DNA from 2 places in the Blautia sp. MSJ-36 genome. Region 1 is predicted to be linked to the other one. Evidence: predicted binding sites of a transcription regulator. Region 1 holds the regulator's gene; the other holds the start of a gene.

Region 1 (8,112 bases):
TTTATTGGAAAGCTGTCTGGGATATCCGTCCGCATAGCCTACCGGAATGGTTGCCATTCTGGTAAAACGTTCTGTAACAAAAGTTCCACCATAACTTACCGCAGTTCCACGTTCCACATTTTTCACATAGGACACATGGCTTTTCAGTTCCATGGCTGGTGTCAGTTTTATCACATCCCGTTCCACCTCTTCCGACGGATAAATACCGTAAATGGTAATTCCCGCACGGACAACGTTAAGATTTGCCTCCGGCACACGGATAATTCCCGCACTGTTGGAACAGTGGCGTACCGGAATATGGACTCCTCTCTTTTCCAGAAGATCCGCAAAACGAAGATATCTGTCAAGCTGTACAAGTGCCGGAGAACGGTCAAACTCATCTGCTCTGGCAAAATGCGTAAACATTCCTTCAATTACAAGATTCGGAATTTTGGAAACCGCTTCAATCTTTACTGCATTTTCCGGAATATCCGCATATCCGATCCTTGTCATTCCTGTATCCAATGCCAGATGAATATGTACATTTTTTCCGATACGCTCTCCTGCCTTCGCATATTCCACTGCTGTATTCAGATCTGAAATGGTAATCCGGATGTCATTGGCAGCCAGCTCCTCATAATATTCTTCGAATACAATGCCAAGAATCAGGATTGGTTTGGTAACGCCTGCATGACGCAGTTCCAGCGCTTCTTCTGCCGTTGCTGTGGCAAAACCCCAGATATAATCATAATCGTGAATCAGATGTGCAATTGCTCTCGCACCATGGCCATAGCCATCCGCCTTGATCACTGCAATGATTTTTGTTCCTTCTTTCACATTTCTGTGCATTTCCTCAAAATTATGAGCAATGGCATCCAGAGATACCAGTGCCTTGACTCTCTCGTATTTTTTCATGATTTTGACTCCTCTTCACCTATCGCTAAAGCCTGGGGCAGATATTCAATGATATCGCCTGCCAGCATACTGCGCTTTCCTTTTTCAGCGGCTGCAAGATCGCCGCAAAGTCCGTGAAGATAAACACCTAACGCGGCCTTTAAAACCATGGAGGGATGTTCCTCCGTTTTCAGATACATACATAATACTCCTGCCAGAAGCCCGGAAAGCACATCTCCGCTTCCGGCAGTTGCCATACCGGAATTACCGGAAAGGTTCAAATACAGATCGCCTTTCCCATCTGTAATTACTGTACAGGCATCTTTCAGGACACATACGGTACCGGTTTCTTTCGCATAGTCCACTGCGGTCTGTGCAATTGTTCCCTGGATTTCCGATATGGTTCTTACACAAAGTCTGCTCATCTCACCGATATGCGGCGTCAGAATAACATTTTCACCCAGGAATTCCTTCCACTGAGGATGCATTGCCAGAAGATTCAGTCCGTCTGCATCCAGAATCAGTGGCTTTTTCTCCCGGGCGGCTGCCGTAAGAAACCACTGTTCTCTCTCACGGCTGGCCCCCGATGTTCCCAGTCCCGGTCCAATCACAAGGATATCACACCAGGAAAGAAGCTGTTCGTTGGATTCCTCATCAAACCGGGTGCATACCATAGCCTCCGGAAGAAGAATCTGCAATGGAATCCTGTTTTCTTCTACTGTCTGAATTTTTACCATTCCCGCCCCGGCATGAAGAGCAGCACTGGCGCTTAAATAAGCAGCCCCGCACATTCCCTCGCTTCCGGCAACAAATAGAATTTTTCCAAAAGTTCCCTTATTTCCGCCGGGATCACGCTCCGGAAACAGTTTCAGGTCTTCCTGCTCCAGACAACATGCAGATGCCTTTACAGCTTCCTGCTCATAGATTCCGATATCAGCGGTAACAATCTTTCCTGCATACAATCTGCCCGGATAAAAGCAAAGTCCTCTTTTCCGGTAACCAAACGTAACAGTCAGATCCGCGCTGAAGGCAATTCCCATTTCCAGGCCTGTATCTCCGTTTACTCCTGATGGGATGTCAACAGCGATCTTTTTTGCCCGGGCACTGTTCATCTCATGAATAACTTCCGCATAATGTCCCTCGATCGGACGCACCAGGCCTACGCCAAACACGGCATCTACTATAGTAGTATATTCACTCCAGTCCGGGTTATTCACTTCCGGGACCTGATATCCTGTGGCAATTTTATACTGAAGCACCGTTTCTCTGGTCATTTTGTCTTTGTTTCCGACCATGCAGAATTCTGCCCGGATTCCCTTCAGATAAAGCAGTCTGGCAACGGCAATACCATCGCCTCCGTTATTGCCGCTTCCGCATACAACCAGTATTCTTTCATTTTTTTCGAGATATTTCTCTATTTCTTCTACTACTTTCAGTGCTGCCCGCTCCATCAGAACTTCTGATGCCACTCCGATATGATGAATGGTGGCACCATCCAGCTTCTTCATCTCCTCGCAGGTAACAATTTTTTTCATGCTGTGCCCTGCCTCCCCTCTTAATAGAGAAAGCTGCCGTTTCCGGCAGCTTAACACTTTCTACTTTTCCACATGCTCCTGCCTGTATTTACTCAGATTATAAGACAGTGTCATAAGACTTTCGGAAAGATGCACGTTCTCCACAATTACATCATCCGGTGTCTCCAGATCAAGATGTGCAAAATTCCAGATTGCTTTGATTCCGTTCTCCACCAGAATATCTGCCATTTCTTTGGCTTTGTTCTTCGGAAGAGTGAGAATTGCAATCTCTACATTATTTTCTCTCAGGAAAAACGGAAGTTCACTGAGCATCTGAATCTCAAGTCCGCGGACTGCAATACCCTCAAGCACAGGATTTACATCAAAAATTCCCACCAGCTTGAAGCCACGTTTCTCAAAGTCCACATAATTGGCAAGTGCCTGTCCCAGATTACCGGCACCTAAAATGATCATCGGATGAACGATGTCCAATCCGAGAATTTTACCAATTTCCGTATAAAGATAATGTACATTATAGCCATACCCCTGCTGCCCGAAACCGCCGAAATTATTGAGATCCTGACGGATCTGGGAAGCTGTGGTATGCATCTTCTTACTTAATTCATTGGAAGAAATACGCTCTACATTGTCTTCCATCAGCTCTCCTAAGTAGCGGTAATAGCGTGGCAGACGCTTAATCACCGCTTTCGAGATTTGTTTTGTCTCCACGATAGTTCTCCTCCTTACCTTACACTAGGTTAATTATACCGAATTGACATTTTCCTGTCAATTAAAGTTGTGAGTTCTGTACAAATTTCTTCATATTTTTTTAAAAAATTGATTTTTTCTTTGAAATCCTGGCGGTTTCCGTTATAATAGGTGGAGGATTTTCCCTGTTTTATGACCAGACAGAGACAATTCTTTATACAGGAGGACAGTTTTTATGATTTTATCATGTCAGAATATATGCAAAGCCTTTGGCGAAAAAGTAATTTTAAATGACGCATCCTTCCATATTGAAGACCGGGAAAAAGCGGCCCTTATCGGATGCAACGGTGCAGGAAAAACAACCCTTCTTCGGATCATCATGCAGGAAATTTCCGCTGATTCCGGCAATGTTGTTCTTGCACGTGACAAAAATATCGGCTATCTGGCCCAGTATCAGGACATTCACGGGCACCATACGATTTATGAAGAACTTCTTACCACCAAGCAGCACATCATTGATATGGAACGCCGCATCCGTAATCTGGAGCAGGAAATGAACCATGTACAGGGCGAGGACCTGAACCGTCTGATGGAGACTTACACCCGTCTTACCCATCAGTTTGAACTGGAAAACGGTTATGCCTACAAAAGTGAACTGACCGGTGTTTTAAAGGGTCTTGGTTTTACAGAAGAGGATTTTGACAAACAGATCGAGACGCTTTCCGGAGGGCAGAAAACCCGTGTTGCCCTTGGCAAGATGCTTCTCTCCAAACCGGATATCCTGCTTCTGGATGAGCCTACCAACCACCTGGATATGGAAAGTATCTCATGGCTGGAAACCTACCTTCTGAATTATCCGGGAGCTGTATTTATTGTCTCCCATGACCGTTATTTCCTTGATAAAGTTGTCACAAAGGTAGTGGAGATTGAGGCCGGACAGACCCGTGTCTACAGTGGAAACTACTCTGCTTATGCTCTTAAAAAAGCCCAGCTACGCGATGCCCAGTACAAGGCATACTTAAATCAGCAGAGAGACATCAAACATCAGGAAGCAGTCATTGCCAAACTGAAGTCCTTTAACAGAGAAAAATCTATCAAACGTGCCGAAAGCCGTGAGAAGATGCTGGATCGTGTACAGCGTATCGAAAAACCTCTGGAAATTCAGGATCGTATGCGGATTTCCCTGGAACCCCGTGTATTAAGTGGAAACGATGTCCTGCATGTGGAGGAACTCTCCAAGGCATTTCCGGGACAGACTCTGTTCTCCGATATTTCTTTTGATATCAAACGTGGCGAACGTGTGGCACTGATCGGAAACAACGGAACCGGCAAAACTACCATGCTGAAAATTATCAATGGTCTTCTCGAAGCAGATGCCGGAAAATTTTCTCTTGGTTCCAAGGTGCAGATCGGTTATTATGACCAGGAACATCATGTTCTTCATATGGATAAGACTATTTTCCAGGAGATTTCCGATACGTATCCGACTCTTACAGAGACCGAAATCCGAAATATGCTTGCAGCATTTCTTTTTACCGGAGACGATGTATTTAAAGAAATCTCCGCACTTTCCGGTGGAGAACGAGGCCGTGTTTCCCTTGCCAAGCTGATGCTCTCCGAAGCCAATTTCCTGATTCTGGATGAGCCTACCAACCATCTGGATATCGCTTCCAAGGAAATCCTTGAAGAAGCACTGGTAAGTTACACCGGTACTGTCCTTTATGTCTCCCATGACCGTTATTTCATCAATCAGACCGCAACCAGGATCATGGAACTTACCAATCAGGCTGTGGTCAATTACATTGGCGATTATGATTACTATCTGGAGAAAAAAGAAGAACTGACCAGCGCCTATGCTCCGGGAATTGATTCTCCCGAGGCCCCTCAGGAAGAAAAAACGGTTTCCGAAAACAAACTTTCCTGGCAGCAGATGAAAGAAGAACAGGCGAAGAAACGAAAACGGGAAGCAGAACTGAAAAAAGTGGAAGCCCGCATTGAGGAACTGGAAACAAGAGATAAGGAAATTGACGATACCATGGTTCTCCCGGATGTCTGCACCAACGTGGCAGAATGTACCAAATTAAGCCGTGAAAAAGCTGCCATTTCGGAAGAACTGGAAGAACTTTATGAAAAATGGGAAGAGCTGGCCTGACGGCCAGCTCTGTTATAATCATCCCGGAGGAGGAACCTGTGAAAAAGAAGCGCATTTATTTTTCTGCATTTGGTCTTACTTTTGCAGTTTTACTGATTTTATTTATCACCTGTGGCTATGCCCCTTTTGGCAACAAATCACTGGCTGTGGATGATGCCAGCATTCAGTATCTGGATTTTTATGCTTATTTCAAGGATGTTCTGGCGCAGAAAAACAGCATTTTTTATACATTTGGAAAAACACTGGGAGGTACCAATATCGCTGTTTTCAGCTATTATCTTTCCTCCCCGTTTATGCTTCTGAGTGTCTTTTTTCCAAAAGAAAATCTCCATTCATTTTTTGACATCCTGGTACTGCTGAAATTATCTCTGGCTTCCATGACCTTCAGTATTTTTCTTGTAAACCGCTTCCGGAAATATCTGACAGAAAACACGGAATCTGCAAGAACTTTTTTTGTTGTCCTTTTATCCTGCTGTTACGGTCTTTGCCAGTATACCATTGCCCAGAGCAGTAATATCATGTGGATTGACGGTGTCTATCTTCTTCCGCTGATTCTTCTGGGAACCTATCAGATCATACATGGATCATCCATCTGGAAGCTTTCTGTCTGGGTGGCATTGTCGATTCTTTTTAACTGGTACAGCGGTGGTATCAACTGTGTATTTTCCGCCCTGTGGTTTCTTTTTGAACTTGCCTTATATTTTCTGGGATCATCAAGAAAATACAGCCATATTCCACGAAAAGCCCTGGTCATGATATTCCGTTATGGCCTCTCTATGTTTCTGGGGCTTATGTGCAGCGCGGTTCTGTTTTTACCCACTGTACTTGCCATGGGAAATTCCAACCGTGGTTCTCTGGACCTTGCAGCATTGAAGGATTTTTCTTTCGTCGGACAGCTTCCCACCATTCTGGAAAGTTACCACCTGGGCGCGCACAGTACTCCAAACAGTACTTCTCTGTTCTGTGGTACTCTGGTAATCCTGGCGGTTATTGCCCTTTTTCTTTCTTCTACGTTATCTGCACAGAAAAAAAGTATGCTGGCCTGTTTTCTTGCTGTCATAGCACTGATTTTTTACTGGAAACCTTTTTATATGGTATTTTCATTGTTCAAAACTGTGGAAAGTTACTGGTGCAGATATTCCTATGTGGGAATTGCCGCTCTGATCTTTCTGGCTGCCTGTTTTTATCTGATTTACTTGGATGACCATACCGCAGTTCTTCTTTCCAGAGGATGGATCATTTTTTCGGTTCTTCTGTTTTTTCTGGATAATATTCACCCCGGTGAACATACATCAAAAATCTATCTGACCGTCTTTTACGCTGCAGTTACCTTGATTTCTGTGAGACTTTTTATGTACAGCCGGAATTTCAAATCATGGAAAAAAGCAGTTATCACTCTGCTTTGTACAGGAATCATCCTTTCAGAACTGGCAGTTAACGCCAGCTTTCTGATGAATGATTACCATGCTGACGAAAACAGCCAGTACACCGCTTATTCTCTGGGTTCCCAGAAACAGATCGGCGAAATCAAGGAATCGGACAGTTCCATTTACCGGATTTCACAGACTTCCACAAAGATTCAGTACACTGACGGTGCAACTGCAAATTATAACGAAGCTCTGGCTTATAATTACCGTTCCATTTCCGGTTATACTTCCTCCCCGGACGATACGCAGAGAGAATTTCTGGAACGTATCGGTTACCGTGAAAACGGTCTGAATATGAACATTACCAACTCTCCTGTCATTGCTGCAGATGCTCTGCTGGGAGTAAAATATACCTTGTCTGCCTATCCCGTTAACGGACTGACAAAACTGGATTCTATAGAGGCGGAAAACGGAAAGTCCGTATACTGTAACCCGTCTGCACTGCCGATGGCCTTTCTCTATCATGACAATTCGGAATCTATACAGACTCCGCAGACCGATGACCCGTTTGTATACCAGAATTATCTGTACAGCATTCTGTGCGGACATCCGGTTTCTCTGTATCGGCCGTTATCCTATACCTATTCTTCCAAAGGAGATTCCGATTCCGGCACTGACCAGGTATACACCCTTTCTGTTCCAGAGGGAAATTACGCACTATATGGAAACATACCCTGGGATTCCCCTATGGAAAATGCTTCTTTAAATGTAAATGACTCCTATATCAGCCGTTATTCCTGGTGGCTCAGTCCCTCAGCTTTTTATATTCCAGCAGCTTCCGAAGCCGCTTATGCAAAAGTTTCCATCCATTCAGACAATGGATATTTCATCCGGGATGGGGGCGAACAGTTTTACGCGCTGGATCTGGATGCCCTTGCCGCTGTTTCCAAGGAGATTTCAGGCAGAGCTGTGGAAGAGTTCCAGCTGGAAAACGGGCATGTTTCCGTTTCCTGTACTGCTGCTGATTCCAGCTCCCTGCTTTATCTATCCATCCCTTACGACAAAGGCTGGAAAATATACAGAAACGGCCAGCAGATTACTGCCGGCCTTCTGGATGACTGCATGTATTCTATTCCTCTGACAGAAGGGAAAAACCAGATCGAGCTTCGTTACATCTGCCCGGGAATCCGCGCCGGAATTCTTCTCTCTGTTTCCGGAATCCTGCTCACGCTGCTGATCTCCCTTTTTGAACACAAAAATCGGTTACAAAAAAATAAATTATAATTCTTTTAGAAGAATTTCCGCAAACTGCGGCGCACAGGCGAGGATGTCCTCATTTTTCAGATAGGACGGTTCCTCGCCTTTCCAGTTCTTCACAATACCGCCTGCTTCACGAAGAATAATGGTTCCCGCAGAATAATCCCAGGGTTTCAGGTCACGTTCAATATATCCATGCTCCCTTCCACAGGCAACATAACACATATCGAGTTCTGCAGAT
Region 2 (8,112 bases), on a different contig from region 1:
GAAAATCCTGAAAGAGCGGATGGATATTGAGATCGATGATCACGAGGTGGGATATGTTGCCCTTCACATTCACTCCGCACTTGGAGATGAGAAGGTGTCCGTTGCCATGCAGACAGCAAGAACTGTCCGGGAATGTATCGCCATGATCGAGATGGCCACAGGAAAAAAGATTGACGTCATCTCCCTGTCCTACAACCGTATGATGAATCACATCAAATATATGGTAGCCCGTGTCTCCACAGGGGAGACACTGAAACTGGATATGAATGATTATATAGAAGAAAAATATCCGGAATCCTACAGGATCGCAGAAGATGTCTGCGAGAGCTTGGGGAAAAGTCTTGGCAAAAAGCTGGATCCCATCGAGATCGGATATCTTGCCATGCATATCGAGCGAACCGTGGAGCAGTAAACTATTTACGCAATAAATTCAATAGCTTTTTTGACAGCAGTACTCATGGTAGTACTGCTGTTTGTGACTAAGCAGACTTCTCTTTGTGGAAGGGGCTCCTTAAGCTGAAGGGCAAAAACCTTCCCGTCATCGATCACTTCCTGGGCAAGAGGTTCCGGATAAAAACCGATTCCCAGATTGTGGACGATCATGGGAAGGACCTGGTCTGTAGTTGCAGCCTCAATATCCGGATGAAAAGAGACACGGTTTTCCATAAAGTAATTCATATACATTTCTCTGGTGCTGGTCCCTTCCGCAAGACCTACAAAAGGCAGATCCTGAAGTTCATGGATGCTGATAGGAGCAGTGGTCAGATCCTTATATTTGCTTCCGCACACAAGAATCTCCCGGTAACGCAGGAGGCTTTTTTTCTGTAAAGGCTTGCGGATGGAGATCGGAGTAGTGACAATGGCGAAATCCACCGCATAATTTTTCAGTGCCTGTACAGCCTGGGGAGTAGAATGGTTGAAAAGGCGCAGGCGCACATGAGGATATTGTTCGCGGAACAGCTCCAGTTTTTCCAGAAGGATCAGACGCAGGGCATTTTCACTGGCACCGATGGAAACCAGGCCATGCTCCAGCTCCCCGTTCTGTCGTATCTCCTCTTCCCCAATACTCAGCTGTTCAAAAGCCAGGGCAACGTGTTCGTAGAGCTGGCGGCCTTCCGGTGTAAGGGCAATTCCCTTGTTGGAGCGGAGAAAAAGAGTGCATTTCAGCTCCTGTTCCAGGTTGTTCATACAGCGGGTGATATTTGGCTGGTTGTTATGAAGAGCCCGTGCTGCCTTGGTAAAACTCTTATACTGGGCTACATAATAAAAGATCCGGTAGTAGTCGTAAGTGATCATGTATAGTCTCCATCCTGTGATATGATTTTAATATGTTTACGATATTAATAATACTTTTTACATTTGCTTCTGAGCAAACTATAATACACCCGAGGAAAAAAATCAATGACGGGAGTGATTTGGAGTGGTTTCAGGAGGCAGAAAGCTGCAGAACGCAGACCGACAGATGTCAGAAGCTTTCATTACAAGTGTATTTCTGGCAATGTCCGGCGGATTTCAGGATGCCTACACATATTTTACAAGAGATGAGGTGTTTTCCAACGCCCAGACCGGTAACGTGGTGCTGATGAGCCAGAATTTTATGACAGGACAGTGGGGAGAAGGATTAAGATATCTGTTTCCGATCCTTGCTTTTGCCATCGGCGTGGTAGCTGCGGAGCGGATCCAGAGTACTTTTAAATATGCAAAAAAACTTCACTGGAGGCAGATGATCCTGCTGATCGAGATCCTGATCCTTTTTGGGGTGGGATTTATGCCGGGAAAACTGGATATGCTGGCAACCGCACTGGTATCTTTTTCCTGCGCCATGCAGGTACAGACCTTCCGGAAGGTAGGAGGCTATTCCTACGCAAGCACCATGTGTATCGGAAATTTACGAAGCGGTACGGCGGCATTGTCTGTTTATCTTCGCGACCGGAAACCGGAGCAGCTGAAACAGGCTCTTTATTACTTTGGGATCATTCTGTTTTTTGCCCTTGGAGCAGGGTGTGGAGGAAATCTTTCCCTGCATCTGGGGTTTCAGGCAATCTGGGTCTCCAGTGTGCTTCTTCTGATCAGTTTTGTTCTGATGTTTATTGAAAAACAGGGATAACAGAGAAGATACGTCGGATATGAGGCATATACTGTTAAAGATTTATCATTTTTTTGCGGAAAATGAATTTTTTTGGTTGCTTTTACGTACAATTTATGTATAATTGTGGATAGGGATGTTGGAATGACCAATTCCTATGGCAGGATGACAAAAACCTGCAAAAGTAGGTGGCTATCATAATTACTATTAAAGAAGAGAGGTAAATGTTAAGATGGCAAAAATCGATTTAACAAAGTATGGTATTACCGGAACAACTGAGATCGTGTACAATCCTTCTTACGAGACATTATTCGAGGAAGAGACCAAACCGGAGCTTGAGGGATTTGAGAAAGGTCAGGTCAGCGAGCTTGGTGCTGTCAACGTAATGACAGGTATCTACACAGGACGTTCCCCTAAAGACAAATATATCGTTATGGATGAGAACTCCAAAGGCACAGTTTGGTGGACATCCGATGAGTACAAAAACGATAACCATCCGGCAACTCAGGAAGCATGGGCTGCAGTTAAAGATCTTGCTAAGAAAGAGCTTTCCAACAAGAGACTTTTCGTAGTAGATGCATTCTGCGGAGCTAACAAAGATACACGTATGGCTATCCGTTTCATCGTTGAGGTTGCTTGGCAGGCACACTTCGTAACAAACATGTTCATTCAGCCAACAGCTGAGGAGCTTGAGAACTTTGAGCCAGATTTCGTTGTTTACAACGCATCCAAGGCTAAAGTTGAGAACTACAAAGAGCTGGGTCTTAACTCTGAGACAGCTGTAATGTTCAACATTACAAGCCGTGAGCAGGTTATCGTAAATACATGGTACGGCGGAGAGATGAAGAAAGGTATGTTCTCTATGATGAACTACTATCTGCCGCTTAAGGGCATCGCTTCCATGCACTGCTCTGCAAATACAGACCTTAACGGAGAGAACACAGCAATCTTCTTCGGTCTTTCCGGAACAGGTAAAACAACACTTTCCACAGATCCTAAGCGTCTCCTGATCGGTGATGACGAGCACGGCTGGGATGACAACGGAGTATTCAACTTCGAGGGTGGATGCTACGCTAAGGTTATCAACCTTGACAAAGAGTCTGAGCCGGACATCTACAATGCGATCAAGAGAAACGCTCTTCTTGAGAACGTAACACTTGATAAAGATGGAAAGATCGACTTTGCTGACAAGAGCGTAACAGAGAACACACGTGTTTCCTACCCGATCAACCACATCGAGAACATCGTTCGCCCGGTATCTTCTGCACCGGCAGCTAAAGAAGTTATCTTCCTGTCCGCAGATGCATTCGGCGTACTTCCTCCAGTATCTATCCTGACACCGGAGCAGACACAGTACTACTTCCTTTCCGGATTCACAGCTAAACTTGCTGGTACAGAGCGTGGAATCACAGAGCCTACTCCTACATTCTCCGCTTGCTTCGGACAGGCATTTCTTGAGCTTCACCCGACAAAATATGCTAAGGAGCTCGTTAAGAAAATGGAGAAGAGCGGTGCGAAAGCATACCTCGTTAACACAGGATGGAACGGAACTGGAAAACGTATCTCCATCAAAGATACTCGTGGTATCATCGATGCTATCCTTGACGGATCTATTCTTAAAGCTCCGACAAAGAAGATCCCATTCTTCAACTTCGAGGTTCCGACAGAGCTTCCAGGCGTAGATCCTGCAATCCTTGACCCACGTGACACATATGCAGACGCTGCAGAGTGGGAGACAAAGGCTAAAGATCTTGCTGCAAGATTTGTTAAGAACTTTGTTAAATATGAAGGAAATGCTGCTGGTAAAGCACTCGTTGCTGCTGGCCCGCAGGCATAATCGATCATTCCAACTGAATACAGATCGTAAACTTAACCGGGAGCGGATTTAGCTGCTCCCGGTTTTCATATTTGGCTTGACTAACAAGGGATTTATGGTGTATTCTTTGCTGGAAGTCAAGCGGAAGACCCGCAAGACTGCAAAAATTCTCTTTGCACTGCATTACATTCGAACAGGATGCGAGATCAACAGTACAAACTGAGCAGGCGATGCCTTTGGAGTTTTTTATTCTGAGGGCGTGGGGCCGGGCCGCAGGAAGCGGCAGCGGATATGTTTACGAGATAAGAATTTCAGACATATCTGCGGGACAGTGTATGTTTCGCAGGTATGTCTTTTTTACTGCAAAAATATGGATGGAACAGAAGGTAGAAACTGGGAGATCCCTATGTAGATAAGAAAGAACACCGGCGGAAATCGCACTTCAGCGAGTAGTGAAAGAACCGCCGGTTTTTTCACGGAAAATGTTGTGCCATAAGAAAGACCAGAATCATATGCTAATCAAAAGGAGGTCCTGTTTATGGAACACACAAAAAACGAAACGATTATACACGACACAGATAAAGAAAGCTCATGGGAACAGCAGACGGCGATGAAGGTGTCCGGGATCAGTATCCTAGTAAATCTGCTGTTATCCATATTTAAACTTATCGCCGGTATTGCGGCACATTCCGGAGCGATGATCTCCGATGCGATCCATTCTGCATCCGATGTGGGAAGTACCTTTATTGTTATCATCGGTGTCCGTCTTTCTGCAAAAAAATCGGACAAGGAGCATCAGTACGGACATGAGAGAATGGAGTGCGTTTCTTCCATTGTTCTTGCGGGGATGCTGCTTGTAACAGGTCTTGGCATCGGCATTACCGGTGTCCGTGATATTGTAAAAAGTACATCCGGAGGAACGATCGCCATCCCTGGAACCCTTGCGCTGATCGCGGCAGTGGTATCCATCGTGACAAAAGAGTGGATGTTCTGGTACACAAGAGGTGCTGCGAAGAAGATCAATTCCGGAGCACTGATGGCAGATGCATGGCATCACCGCTCTGATGCGCTTTCCTCTATCGGAGCCTTTGTGGGTATCTTCGGAGCAAGACTGGGATACCCCATCTTGGATCCTGTTGCCAGTATCGTGATCTGCTTTATGATCGCCAAAGCTGCGATCGATATTTTCAGGGATGCTATTGACAAGATGGTAGATCACTCCTGTGATGCAAAAACCGAAGAATCGATGCGCCGTGAGATCCTCAAGGTGCCGGGCGTCAGAAGAGTGGATCTTCTTCGAACCCGCCTTTTCGGATCCAAAATGTACGTGGATATCGAGATCGCGGCGGCAGGAGAAATATCCCTCAACGATGCACATGATATTGCGGAAAATGTGCATCATACCATCGAAGATAAATTCAAAGACGTAAAGCACTGCATGGTGCATGTGAACCCCATCAATGGATAAAAAACAGGCCGCCGGAACGACAATGATAAGGTCGTTCCGGCGGCCTGTTCTTTGCATAGAGAAACACCCGGTAGGGGAGCTACCGGGTGTTTCGAGGGGAGTATAAATAATTAAATAAGGGGTTATGTAAAAAAAATTTTTGAAGGGTAAATTCTTTTTACAAGAATGATTATAATATAAACTGGAAAAAAAAGCAATATCATTTTGGCGAATAATCTCCAAACTTTTTGGGATACTATTTCCTGTAATAAAAAGCGGCAGAAAGCTTCAGAAAGCCGCAAAAATCAACTTCATCAGGAGGTAATTCAAATGGCGAAAAATTATGAAACAGACAGAAATGAGTCCAATTATGCGGGAAAAAATTACGGGGAAAGTGATTCCAGAAACTGCGGAAAAAACAGTTCCAGAAACAGCTCCAGAAATTCTTCTAAAAACAGTTCCAAAAACAGCTACGGCAACAGTTACGGAAACAAAACATCCGATGAATATGATTCTGAAAAGAACAGAGAATCTGACAGATACTAAATATTCAGGAAGTCTTAAGCAGGACTGAAAAAAGCGGGAAAAAGTCAGCGATGGCTTTCTCCCGCTTCCATACATATAAGGGAACATTCCCACAGAAGCTTCCATATAATATAGCAAAAAGAGGAGATTTTTTTCCATGTTTCAGATCGAAACCATCTCTGCAAAAATGCTAGATTATTATGTGGAGCGCAGTGACGCGGTTATCATAGATCTCCGGGACCCGGTCTCCTACAAAAAGGGACATGTCCGGAACGCAGTAAACATTCCATACCATGAGCTGGAAGAATATCTTGAGAAAAAACAGGAGCAGAAGTACCAGTTTCCAGGAGATAAGATCCTGATCCTTTACTGTGACCGCGGTGGTGCCAGCATGCAGGCCGCCCGGAGCCTGGCAAGAGCGGGCTGCCGCACCCGGTCTGTGATCGGCGGATTTGCAGCCTACAGAGGCCGGAATCTTGTAAGCGGATAAAACAGAGTAATAGATCAGAGGAAACGGGAAATCGCAGGGCGGCATCGAAACGGAATCACTGTTCGTTCCGTGACCAGCATCGAAGGGGATTACGAATGCATGACTGGCAATGGCTTGTGCTTGTATTTTAAAGGAAATCATGATAATGTAAAGAACAGGAATAAAAATGACACAAACCACAAGGAGAAAAGATTATGAAATATATGTTCGCGTCCGATGTACATGGTTCGGCATACTACTGCCGGAAAATGCTGGAAGCATATGACGAAGAGAAGGCGGAGAGACTGGTACTTCTGGGAGATCTGCTTTATCACGGTCCGAGAAATGACCTTCCGAAGGAATACGCACCGAAGGAAGTCATCCGCCTTTTAAATGAAAGAAAAAATCAGATCTACGCAGTACGCGGAAACTGTGAGGCAGAGGTAGACCAGATGGTCCTTGACTTCCCGGTGATGGCAGACTACTGCATTCTCGCCATCGACGGAAAAACTCTGTACGCCACACACGGTCACATCTACAACAAAGATAACCTTCCGCCAATGATGGACGGCGACATCCTGATCCACGGCCATACACATGTGCTGAAAGCAGAAAACATGGGAAATTATATCCTTCTGAACCCAGGTTCCGTATCCATTCCAAAGGAAGGCAACCCGCCAACCTACGCAATCCTTGAGAACGGAATTTTTACAATCAAAGACTTTGAAGGAAATACAGTACGGGAGATCACTTTATGAATCTGTGGGAATTAACAGCGCCCTGCCATTTCGGAACAGAGGCGGTATTGAAACGTGAAATACTGGACCTTGGTTATGAAGTGACCAAAGTGGAAGACGGAAGAGTAACTTTTGAGGCAGACGCCCAGGGTGTGGCAGACGCCAATCTGTTCCTCCGCACCACAGAACGCGTCCTTCTGAAAGTAGGCGAAGTAAAAGCCGAGACATTCGACGAACTTTTTGAGAAGACCAAGGCTCTCCCATGGGAGAATTACATACCGAAGAACGGTAAATTCTGGGTAGCCAAGGCAAACTCCATCAAGAGTAAACTTTTCAGCCCATCCGATATCCAGTCCATCATGAAAAAAGCCATCGTAGAACGTCTCAAAGGCATCTACGGAATTTCCTGGTTCCCGGAAGACGGTCCGGAATTCCCAATCCGTGTGGCATTTATGAAAGATGTGGCCCTGATCGGGATCGATACTTCCGGCGTATCTCTTCATAAGAGAGGATACCGCCAGATGACCGTGAAAGCACCCATCACAGAGACACTTGCCAGCGCACTTCTGATGCTGACCCCGTGGAAAAAAGACCGTATTCTCGTGGATCCTTTCTGCGGAAGTGGTACCTTTCCCATTGAGGCGGCAATGATGGCAGCGGATATGGCACCTGGAATGAACCGCCACTTCCTGGCTGAGAGCTGGGAACATCTCATCCCGAAGGAATGCTGGGAAGATGCAAGAGAAGAAGCCAGAGAGCGGGTAAATCTTGATATTGAGACGGATATCCAGGGCTTTGACATCGATGCGGCAGCTATCAAGGCAGCACGGGCCAATGCAAAGATGGCAGGAGTGGACAAACTGATCCATTTTCAGCAGAGACCGGTCAGCGAACTCCGCCACTCCAAACCGTTTGGTTTTATTGTGACCAATCCGCCCTATGGTGAGCGAATCGAGGAAAAAGAGAATCTTCCGGCACTGTACCGTGAGATCGGCGAGAGCTATAAGCGCCTGGATCGCTGGTCCATGTATC

What was found. Region 1 encodes Rex, which represses fermentation and respiration genes when NADH is low (regulators of the CRP and FNR family bind a similar motif). Its sites were predicted from a motif close to ATTGTTAANTANTTAACAAT; they were not measured.
Region 2: a site for Rex is predicted at 2,138-2,157, ahead of pckA (phosphoenolpyruvate carboxykinase (ATP)). Genes of this name have one in related genera too.

Annotation. Positions count from the first base shown of each region.
Region 1 covers NZ_JAHLPQ010000001.1:192,369-200,480, reverse strand. Annotated here, with positions in the region: gene alr (alanine racemase) at 1-894, opposite strand, end outside; gene KQI39_RS00905 (NAD(P)H-hydrate dehydratase) at 891-2,408, opposite strand; gene KQI39_RS00900 (redox-sensing transcriptional repressor Rex) at 2,469-3,116, opposite strand; gene KQI39_RS00895 (ABC-F family ATP-binding cassette domain-containing protein) at 3,331-5,247, shown strand; gene KQI39_RS00890 (YfhO family protein) at 5,286-7,898, shown strand; gene KQI39_RS00885 (inositol monophosphatase family protein) at 7,893-8,112, opposite strand, start outside.
Region 2 covers NZ_JAHLPQ010000004.1:111,260-119,371, reverse strand. Annotated here, with positions in the region: gene KQI39_RS04885 (PRD domain-containing protein) at 1-412, shown strand, start outside; gene KQI39_RS04880 (LysR family transcriptional regulator) at 418-1,296, opposite strand; gene KQI39_RS04875 (YoaK family protein) at 1,463-2,107, shown strand; gene pckA (phosphoenolpyruvate carboxykinase (ATP)) at 2,319-3,923, shown strand; NiCo riboswitch at 4,112-4,236, shown strand; gene KQI39_RS04865 (cation diffusion facilitator family transporter) at 4,441-5,370, shown strand; gene KQI39_RS04860 (hypothetical protein) at 5,680-5,895, shown strand; gene KQI39_RS04855 (rhodanese-like domain-containing protein) at 6,032-6,364, shown strand; gene yfcE (phosphodiesterase) at 6,559-7,101, shown strand; gene KQI39_RS04845 (THUMP domain-containing class I SAM-dependent RNA methyltransferase) at 7,098-8,112, shown strand, end outside.